3 regions of the Nonomuraea sp. NPDC059007 genome follow, and region 2 is predicted to be linked to each of the others. Evidence: riboswitches for the same ligand, from Rfam matches in the RefSeq annotation. Region 2 holds a riboswitch; each other region holds the start of a gene.

Evidence for each region. Region 2 has a riboswitch for cobalamin ahead of metE (5-methyltetrahydropteroyltriglutamate--homocysteine S-methyltransferase). Riboswitches for the same ligand answer to the same signal wherever they lie in the genome.
Region 1: linked by a shared signal. The riboswitch ahead of ACFWY5_RS33645 (CbtB-domain containing protein) and the one ahead of metE (5-methyltetrahydropteroyltriglutamate--homocysteine S-methyltransferase) in region 2 are both predicted to bind cobalamin.
Region 3: linked by a shared signal. The riboswitch ahead of cobN (cobaltochelatase subunit CobN) and the one ahead of metE (5-methyltetrahydropteroyltriglutamate--homocysteine S-methyltransferase) in region 2 are both predicted to bind cobalamin.

Annotation. Positions count from the first base shown of each region.
Region 1 covers NZ_JBHYJD010000024.1:75,734-78,996, reverse strand. The annotation lists gene ACFWY5_RS33665 (hypothetical protein) at 1-594, opposite strand, end outside; gene ACFWY5_RS33660 (YbaB/EbfC family nucleoid-associated protein) at 591-890, opposite strand; gene ACFWY5_RS33655 (sigma factor) at 979-1,296, shown strand; gene ACFWY5_RS33650 (hypothetical protein) at 1,245-1,517, shown strand; cobalamin riboswitch at 1,529-1,666, shown strand; gene ACFWY5_RS33645 (CbtB-domain containing protein) at 1,723-1,884, shown strand; gene ACFWY5_RS33640 (CbtA family protein) at 1,897-2,646, shown strand; gene ACFWY5_RS33635 (histidine phosphatase family protein) at 2,685-3,263, shown strand, end outside.
Region 2 covers NZ_JBHYJD010000020.1:183,193-186,455, reverse strand. The annotation lists gene metE (5-methyltetrahydropteroyltriglutamate--homocysteine S-methyltransferase) at 1-1,248, opposite strand, end outside; cobalamin riboswitch at 1,394-1,567, opposite strand; cobalamin riboswitch at 1,633-1,805, shown strand; partial or broken gene ACFWY5_RS30770 (CoA-acylating methylmalonate-semialdehyde dehydrogenase) at 1,948-3,263, shown strand, end outside.
Region 3 covers NZ_JBHYJD010000024.1:66,520-69,782, reverse strand. The annotation lists gene cobN (cobaltochelatase subunit CobN) at 1-1,625, opposite strand, end outside; cobalamin riboswitch at 1,656-1,861, opposite strand; gene ACFWY5_RS33610 (precorrin-3B synthase) at 1,853-2,998, shown strand; gene ACFWY5_RS33605 (precorrin-8X methylmutase) at 2,995-3,263, shown strand, end outside.

The DNA.
Region 1 (3,263 bases), on a different contig from region 2:
GACCACGCCCACGTCGCCGATGGCGAAGAAGGCGCTGCCGATCGAGTACTCGGTCAGCTTGGCCAGCACGACCCGCGCGACCGCGTGCTCCAGGAGCTTCGACAGCAGTTTCGCCTGCGCCCTGCGCATGAGGAACTGCGTGATCTGGTACGCCGCCCCCGCCTGCCACGGGAACGTGGTGATGAAGATGAAGCTGGCGAGGTTGGCCAGTGCCATGGTCCAGTAGGCGTGCCGTACGGTCTCGACGATCTCCGCGAAGTCGTCGCAGGCCTCGGCGTTCGCGCGGCAGGCGGCGGCCAGCTTGCCGGGGTAGCCGAGGGCCGGCGGCATCGGGTACAGGCCCTCGGTGACGGTCCGCTTGAACGCGTCCACCCCTTCGCCGCTGTTGCGCCGCCAGACCGACTCGGCGGCGGGGTAGGTGTTGCCCGAGCTCTTCTCCACGCGTTCGGCCAGCCGTAGCCAGGTGTCGCGGGCCTGGCGGGCGCGGTCGGGGTCGCCTTCCGGGTAGTCGACCGCGAGCATCTGGAAGACGAAGGCGGTGATGCCGAGGGCACCGAAGCCGTAGATGGAGGCGCGGGTGGGGTTGATCTTCATCGCAGCACGTCGGGGGTGAACGGCTCGGCCAGCGCCCTGGCCTGGTCACCGGCATCGCGGGCGGCAGCGGCGGCGGCCTGGAGGACGGCGGCGGCCAGCTCGTCGGAGCCGAGCCGCATGGCGCGGGGGTCGATGGTGAGCCCGGCCAGGGCGCCGGTCATGGTGGCCTCGGCGACGACCCGGCCCTCGGCGGCCTCACCGCGGCCGCGTACCCGCTCGATCTCTTGCTGGAGTCCCTGGAGTCGGGCGATCTCCCCGTGGAACTCGGCGAACATCCGGTCCAGCTCGTCTGTCATTCGGCCCAACGTAGATCGTGACACCGGCAATGGCAACTGAACTAGTAGGTAAAGCGCTTCACCTCACATTCAACAGAATCCGGCCTCCGTGCGTCTGGGATGTGATGGACCGAGGAAGGGTGAGGCCAGGGTGGACGACTTCGCGGCGTTCGTCGCCGAGCGCGCCGACGCGCTCCTGCGCTATGGATACGTGCTCAGCGGCAACCCGCACGACGCGGCCGACCTGACCCAGGAGGCGCTGATCAGGTTGCATCGGGCCTGGTCGCGGGTGCGCGGCAAACGCGCGCGGGCGAGATCTGGGTGCGGTGCGGCGTACTCACCTGCGTCGGCCACAGGCCGGACCGGACCGTTTTCATGCGCCTGCGCGACGGCACACAGGAGCGGGACCTGCCCGAGGCCCCTGTGATCGGACTCGCCGCGGACCGGTTCATGACGGTGCGGCTCGACTCGGCCGGCGGCGGTCAGGCGCTGCTCGACCTGGCCACGGGCCGCTCCGGAGACCTCGGCACCCGGCCCGGTGACGATGGCGGGATGCAGATCGTTCAACCGGGCGTCGGCGACGGCCGGCTCGTTCACTATCCGCTCGGGGGCAAAACCGTGATCATCGACCTTTCGAAGATCACGTGACTGTTGACGAGAACCGGAGGAAAGGATACGTTCCGGTAGATTTCACGGCTGTCAGGGGAAATCCGGTGAGATGCCGGTGCGGACGCGCCACTGTATCCGGGACGTAGATCCCGGGAGCCAGGTCACCTAACGGCCGTGACCTCACCTGTTGGGACGCGTCATCCCTGAGGAGGCCTTGATGAGTGGTGGGACCACTTCGACGTCCGTGCCCTTTCCCCGTTTGCGGCCCTGGTTGCTGAGCGTGCCGTTGTTCCTGTTGATCGCGTACCTGGTTCTGATGGACAACGGCGCGGTCTCGCAGACCGGTACCTTCCTGCACGAGCTGATGCACGACGGGCGTCACCTGCTCGGCGTGCCCTGCCACTAGGGGCCGGGCACGATGGTGCGCACCCTTGTGGTCAGAGGTCTGCTCCTGGGCCTGCTGGCCGGACTGTTCGCGGGCGCCTTCGCCTTCCTGGCGGGGGAGCCCCACGTGGACAGCGCGATCGCCTTGGAAGAAGCCGCGGCGGCGGCCGCGCCGGCCGCGCCGGCCGACGATCATCATGGTGAGGAGGCCGAGGTCAGCCGGCCGGTGCAGAAGGCCGGGCTGTTCCTCGCGACGGGCCTTTACGGCCTCGCCGTCGGCGGCATCTTCGGCCTGGTCGTGGCCGGGCTGCGCGGCCGGGTCGGCCCCAGGTCGGACCCCGCGCTCGCGTTCGCCGCGGCGGGCACGGCCTTTCTGGCGATCGTCCTGCTGCCGTTCCTGAAATATCCCGCCAATCCGCCCGCCGTCGGCGACCCCCACACGATCGGCAGCCGGACCCTGCTCTACGTGGTCATGGTGCTGGTGGGCCTGGCCGCCGTCGCCATCGCGGTCGCGAGCGGGCGCCGGGTCACCGGCGGTCCGTGGGCGCGCTGGAGCGTCACCGTGGTGACCTTCCTCGTGCCGGTGGTCGCCGCGCTGGCGCTGCTGCCGCGGGTCGACGAGGTGCCCGCGGGCTTTCCCGCCACGTTGCTGTGGGAGTTCCGGCTCGCGTCGCTGGGGACGCAGCTGGTGTTCTGGGCGGCGTTCGGGGCGCTGTTCGCCTGGGCGGGCGAGCGCGCCGCCCGCCGGACCACCGCCGCCGTCCCGGCCGCCGCACCGAGCTGAGCGGAGTGCTTTTCGTACGGCATGCCAGCACACCAGGCATGCGCACAGCCTGCTTCCCCGCACCGGAGCAGGCCGATCGCGCCAGCCTGGCGAAGGCCGCCCTTCTGGCCGGGACCGCCGACCTGGCCAGGACGGCGTCATACGCGGGACCCGGCACCCGGCCCGACCGGGACGAGCCCCGTGAAGCGGAGCTTGGGGAGATGCTGACGGCCGGGCAGGCGGGGGCGGCGTTCGTCGCGCCGTCGGTGGCCGCGTTGCAGACCGCCTCGGCCATGGGGCTCGCGCCCATCGTGGTCGACGCCCTGGCCGAGGCCGATCACGGCCGGTGGGGCGGCCTGCCGTACACGAGGGTCGCCCAGGACGAGCCGGACGCGCTCGCGAGCTGGCTCGCCGACCCCGGCGCGGCGCCCCACGGCGGCGAGAGCCTCGACCAGATGACGGCGCGCGTCACGGGGTGGCTCGACGAGACGCGGGCCAGGTTCGACGGCCGGCGCGGGCGGCCGTTCCTGGTCATCTGCGACTCGGGAGCCATCCGCGCCGCGCTCGGGCACGCGCTCGGCCTGCCCCCGCTGCACGCCGCCCGTTTCGACCTCGCGCCACTGTCCACCACCGAACTG
Region 2 (3,263 bases):
GCGACGGCTGTCAGCGGCGGTGACGGCCGTCGTGCGCGCGCGGACCGCCGGGTTGTGGGTCAGCGGCGACTCGGCGCGGGCGCGCAGCGCGGCCTGGTTGGCGTCCACCTGCTCGGCGATGAGGTGGGTGCCCCTGCTGATGCCGCGGGTGAGCGTGACGGTCTCGGCGACCTTCTGGCGGGCGAACGCGAGCCAGCCGGCCACCTCGGGATGGAGGTCGGTCTCCAGCGCGGTGTCGTAGGGGACGTGCAGCAGGGAGCAGGAGGCGGCCACGTCCACCCGCTCGGCCAGTCCGAGCAGGGTGGCGAGCGTGGCCAGCGACCTCTCCAGCTCGTTGATCCAGATGTTGCGCCCGTCCACGACCCCGGCCACCAGCCGCTTGCCGGGCAGCCCGCCGGCCGCGGCCAGGTCGTCGAGGTTGGCGGCGGCCGAGCCGGTGAAGTCGAGTCCGAGGCCCTCGACGGGGGCGGCGGCCAGCACGGGCAGGGCGGCGCCGAGCCGGTCGAAGTAGCTGGTCACCAGGATTCTGGGCCGCCGGGTCAGCCCGCCGAGGTGGGCGTAGGCGGCGGCGACGGCGTCGAGCACCTCCTGCGGCCGGTCCTGGACCAGGGCGGGCTCGTCGAACTGCACCCAATCGGCGCCCGCTGACTGCAGCGACGCGAGGATCTCGGCGTAGACGGGCAGCAGCCGTTCCAGCAGCGACAGCGGTTCGAAGCCGGGCTCGACGCCGGGGGCGGGCTTGGACAACAGCAGGTAGGTGACGGGGCCGACCACGACCGGGCGCGGGTTGTGGCCCTGCAACAGGGCCTCGGTCAGCTCGGCGGCCTGCTTGCCGGGGTTGGCGGTGAAGACGGTGTCAGGGCCGAGCTCGGGGACCAGGTAGTGGTAGTTGGTGTCGAACCACTTGGTCATCTCCAGCGGCGCCACGTCCTGGGTGCCGCGGGCCATGGCGAAGTAGCCGGCCAGCGGGTCGGCCTCCACGGCCGCCCGGTGCCGCTCGGGGATCGCGCCGACCATGACGGTGGTGTCCAGCACGTGGTCGTACAGCGAGAAGTCGCCGGAGGGGACTTCGCCGAGGCCGGCGTCGGTGAGCTCGCGCCAGGCGGCGCGGCGCAGGCCGGCGGCGGCGGCTTCCAGCTCGGCGGCGGTGATCCGGCCCGCCCAGTAGCCTTCGACGGCCTTCTTCAGTTCGCGGCCGGGTCCCTGGCGGGGGTAGCCGTACACGGTGGCGAGCGAACGCTCGGTCACGGAACTCTCCTTCGCGAGTCACGGGGACATCCCCGGCGTTCGAGCGAAGGCACGGCCCAGGCGCGGGCACACTTCTGGCCCGCGTGGTCGCCCAGCCCTCCCTCGAGGCCGTCCGATGCACCGCGCGCGGGGTGCGCGCGGGCAGTGGCAGGTCTTCGGACTCGCGGGCGCGTCGCACATGCCTACTGGCCGTCGCTTCCCCGGCCCCGGGGGCCGAGTGCTGGTGACGGCGGTCGTTCCCACTCACCGCTGCGGGGCAGTCCCGGATTCGCACCGGGTTCCCTCTTACGACGCCTCGCCTGGCTGACGGGGCGAACCAACTGCGACCCCCACCCTAAGCCAAGGGAAGCCGGCACTGGACTTACTAGGACGTCCAACTATATTTTCAACAGGAACGCTCGCGGTGCAGGGAAGCTGGTGTGAATCCAGCACGGTCCCGCCACTGTGACCGGGGATGTGCGTCATCGCTCGACAGTGCCACTGGCGAAAGCCGGGAAGGCCGGATGACGTGCGCTGATCCGGGAGTCAGGATACCGGCCGCGAGTTCTGGCATGTGTTGTCCACGAGGATGGAGCGAACACGCATGGCACCGGAACGCGCCCGCGGCCCAGGTGATCCGATGGCGACGGCGGTCACTCACCTCTGACCTGCCCTCCTTTGCATGCCCATCCTCGGGTCCACCTGGCGAAAGCAGGCTCCATGATCCGTGAACTGTCCCATTTCATCGGCGGCAAGCACGTCCCCGGCATCTCGGGCACCTTCGGCGACGTCCACGACCCGAACACCGGAACCGTCCAGGCCAGAGTCCCGCTGGCCACTCCGGACGAGACCAGGGCGGCCATCTCCGACGCCGCCGAAGCCCAGGCGGCCTGGGCGGAGTGGAATCCGCAGCGCCGCGCCCGCGTGCTGCTGAGGTTCCTGCACCTGGTCGAGGCCGAACGCGACACCCTGGCCCGGCTGCTGTCATCCGAACACGGCAAGACCGTCGCCGACGCCGACGGCGACATCCAGCGCGGCCTGGAGGTGGTCGAGTTCGCCGCGGGCGTCCCCCACCTGCTCAAGGGCGAGTTCACCGACAACGCGGGCAGCGGGATCGACGTCTACTCCATGCGCCGGCCGCTGGGGGTGGTCGCGGGGATCACGCCGTTCAACTTCCCCGCCATGATCCCGCTGTGGCAACTGGCCCCCGCCGTCGCCTGCGGCAACGCCTTCGTGCTCAAGCCCTCGAGCGTGACCCATCAGTTCCGGTACGGCTGGCCGAACTGCTCACCGAAGCCGGCCTCCCACCCGGTGTACTGAACGTGATCCACGGCGCCAAGGACGCCGTCGACACCCTGCTGACCGACGACAGGGTGAGCGCGGTCGCCTTCGTCGGCTCCACCCGGGTCGCCGAGCACGTCTACACGACCGCCACCGCGCACGGCAAGCGCGCCCAGTGCTTCGGCGGCGCCAAGAACCACCTGATCGTCATGCCCGACGCCGACCTGGACCAGGCCGCGGACGCGCTGATCGGCGCCGGCTACGGCTCGGCGGGCGAACGCTGCATGGCCATCTCGGTGGCCGTCCCCGTGGGACAGGCGACCGCGGACGCGCTGCGGGAACGGCTGGTGGCCAGGATCGGCGAGCTGCGCCTGGGCCGCAGCGACGACCCCGGCGCCGACTTCGGCCCGCTGGTCGGCTCCGACGCCCTGCGGCGCGTCCGCGACTACGTGGAGATCGGCGTGAGCGAGGGCGCCGAGCTCGTGGTCGACGGCCGGGACGCCGACGTGCCGGAGCCGGGCGGCTTCTTCATCGGCCCGTCCCTGTTCGACCACGTGCGGCCCGACATGCGGATCTACCGCGAGGAGATCTTCGGGCCCGTGCTGTCCATCGTGCGCGCCGGCGACTACGAGCACGCGCTGCGGCTGCCGAGCGAGCACGAGTACGGCAACGGCGTCGCCATCTTCACCCGCGACGGCGACACGGCACGCGACTTCACCCGCCGGGTGAACACCGGCATGGTCGGGGTCAACGTG
Region 3 (3,263 bases), on a different contig from region 2:
TAGATGAGCGGCAGGTCGCCGATCGCGGCGTCGGTGCCGCAGGAGGCCGACATCCCGGCCGACTTGCCGGGCAGCCACTCCAGGTTGCCGTGCTTGCCCACGTGCACCATCGCGTGCGCGCCGAAGTCCGCCGAGAGCCAGCGGTAGGCGGCCAGGTAGTGGTGGCTGGGCGGCAGGTCGGGGTCGTGGTAGATGGCGATCGGGTTCTCGCCGAAGCCGCGCGGCGGCTGGACCATGACCACCACGTTGCCCGCGCGCAGGGCCGCCAGCACGATGTCGCCCTCGTGGACGAACAGCTCGCCGGGCGGCGTACCCCAGTGCCGCTCCATGCCGGCGCGCAGGTCCGCGGGCAGCGTGCGGTACCAGCGCTCGTAGTCGGCGGCGGGGATGCGCACCGGGTTCCCCGCCAGGTGCTCCTCGGTCAGCCAGTCCTGGTCTTGACCGCCGGCGGCGATCAGCGCGTGGATGAGCGCGTCGCCGTCCTGCTCGGCGACCCCGGGGAAGCCTTCGCCGAGGTCGTAGCCGGCCTCGGCCAGCCTGGCCAGCAGCCGGACCGTGCTCGCGGGGGTGTCCAGGCCGACCGCGTTGCCGACCCGGGAGTGCTTGGTCGGGTACGCCGACAGCATGACCACGAGCCGCCGCTCGGCCGGCGGCGTGTGCCTGAGCAGGCCGTGGCGCACCGCGATCCCGGCCACGCGGCGGGCCCGCTCCGGGTCGGCCGTGTAGACGGTCAGGCCGTCCTCGTCGATCTCCTTGAACGAGAACGGCACCGTGATGATCCGGCCGTCGAACTCGGGGATGGCCACCTGCGAGGCGGCGTCGAGCGGGGACAGGCCGTCGTCGTTGTCCTCCCACTCCTTCTTGCCGCTGGTCAGGCAGAGTCCTTGTAGGATCGGGACGTCCAGGGTGGCCAGCGCGCCGACGTCCCACGCCTCGTCGTCGCCGCCCGCGCCCGCGGTGGCCGGACGGGAGCCGCCCGCCGCCAGGACGGTCACGACCAGGGCGTCGGCGGTGCGCAGGACATCCAGAAGCGCGGGCTCCGCTGTTCTGAGCGAGGAGCAGTACACCGGCAGCGGCCGGCCGCCGGTCTCCTCGATCGCCTGGCACAGGGACTCCACGAACGCGGTGTTGCCGGCCACGTGGTGGGCCCGGTAGTACAGGACGCCGATCACGGGGCCCTCGGTGGCCTTGGAGTCGCGCTCCAGCGGGCCCCAGGAGGGCATGGGGGCCGGCGGGGCGAAGCCGTACCCGGTCAGGAGGACCGTGTCGGACAGGAAGCCGTGCAGCTCGGCGAGGTTGGCGGGGCCGCCGTGCGCGAGGTAGGCGTGCGCTTCGGCGACGACGCCCGCGCTCACCGTGGACAGCTCCATCAGCTCGGCGTCGGGGGCCTGCTCGCCGCCGAGCACGACGACCGGGCGTGGACCGGCGAGCAGCGCGTCGAGGCCTTCCTCCCACGCGCGGCGGCCGCCGAGCAGCCGGACCACGATCAGGTCGACGCCGTCCACGAGCGCGGGCAGGTCGTCGGTGAGCAACCTGGCGGGGTTGCCCAGGCGGTAGTCCGCGCCGCTGGCGCGCGCGCTCAGCAGGTCGGTGTCGGATGTAGAGAGCAGCAGAACGCCAGGCACGCCGCAGTCCTCCCTCGGGGTCCTCGCCCCGTTCGCAGGTGTCGCGACGGCAGGAGTCTCCTGGCTCCCGGATCGATGCTCACCCCGGCCTTCCCGCCCATCGCTGGACAGTGGCCTGTGGTGGGGTTCGCTTCCCGGTCACAGTGGCGGGACCGCGCCGGTTTCTCACCGGCTTCCTCCCATTGCCGTCGCCTAAGGGTGAGCCTACTGGCGTTACCATCCTCATCGTGTCCATAGCCGACTTTTCCGGACGTCTCCGCCCAGATGCCTGTCCGGGAGCGCTACAGACGCACGCCGCCGCGGACGGCCCGCTGGCCAGGATCCGCCTGCCCGGCGGTGCCATCACCCCAGCTCAGCTCCGTGAACTGGCCGCCTTCTGCACGAGCGGGATCGAGCTGACCTCGCGCGCCAACGTCCAGGTGCGCGCAGTGGAATCTCCGGCGATCTTCGCCGATCGGATGGCCGCGGTGGGCCTGCTGCCCTCGCCGACGCACGAGCGGGTGCGCAACATCGTCGCCTCGCCGCTCGGCGGGCGGCTGACCGGCTTCGCCACCCACCCCCTCGTCGAGGCCCTGGACCGCGCCCTGTGCGCCGACCCCGCCCTGGCCGAGCTGCCGGGCCGCTTCCTGTTCGCCCTGGACGACGGCGGCGGTGACGTCACCTCGCTGGGCGCCGACGTCACCCTGGTCGAGGACGGCATCCTGCTGGCCGGTACGCCCTTCGCGATCCCCGGCGCCGGGGTGGACACCCTCCTGGCCGCCGCGCGAGCCTTCCTGGCCGAGCGCGCGGACAGCGGCGCCTGGCGCATCGCCGAACTCCCCGACGGGCCCGCCCGCATCGCCACCCACCTCACCGCCACCCACCTCACCGCAGCGCGCCTCACCGCCACGCGCCTCACCGCCACGCGCGTCCAGGCCGGCACCGCCGCGAGCGCGTCCCCGGTGCGGGCGCGCGGGGCCGGGGTGATCGCGCTGCCGGACGGCCGGGTGGCGGTCGAGGCCGTGGTCCCGCTCGGGCGGCTCACCGCGGCCCAGGCGCGCCTGCTCGCCACCCTCGATGTCCCGGTACGGCTCACGCCGTGGCGTACCGTCGTGCTCCTCGACCTCGCCGAAGCGCCCGACCTGACCGGATCCGGCCTGGTCACCGACCCGGACTCGCCCTGGACAGGGGTGAGCGCGTGCACCGGCAGCCCCGGCTGCGCCAAGTCCCTGGCCGACGTCCAGCACGACGCCGCCCAGTGGGTGGCCGCCCGTGAGCGCCGCCCGGAACTGCCCGTCCACTGGGCGGGCTGCGAGCGCCGCTGCGGCCTGCCCAAGGGCCGGGTCATCGAGATGGTCGCGACCGGCGACGGATACCAAGAAAGGCAGAAGTGAGCGACTACATACGCGACGGCGCCGAGATCTACCGGCGGTCGTTCGCCACCATCCGCGCCGAGACGGACCTGTCCGGGCTCCCGGCCGACGTGGCCCAGGTGGCGGTGCGGATGATCCACTCGTGCGGGATGACCGACCTGGTCGGCGACCTCGGCTGGTCGCCGAACGTGGTCGGGGACGCGCGTACGGCGCTCGGGGCCGGGGCGCCGATCCTGTGCGACGCCATGATGGTGGCCTCCGGCGTGACCAGGAGCAGGCTGCCCGC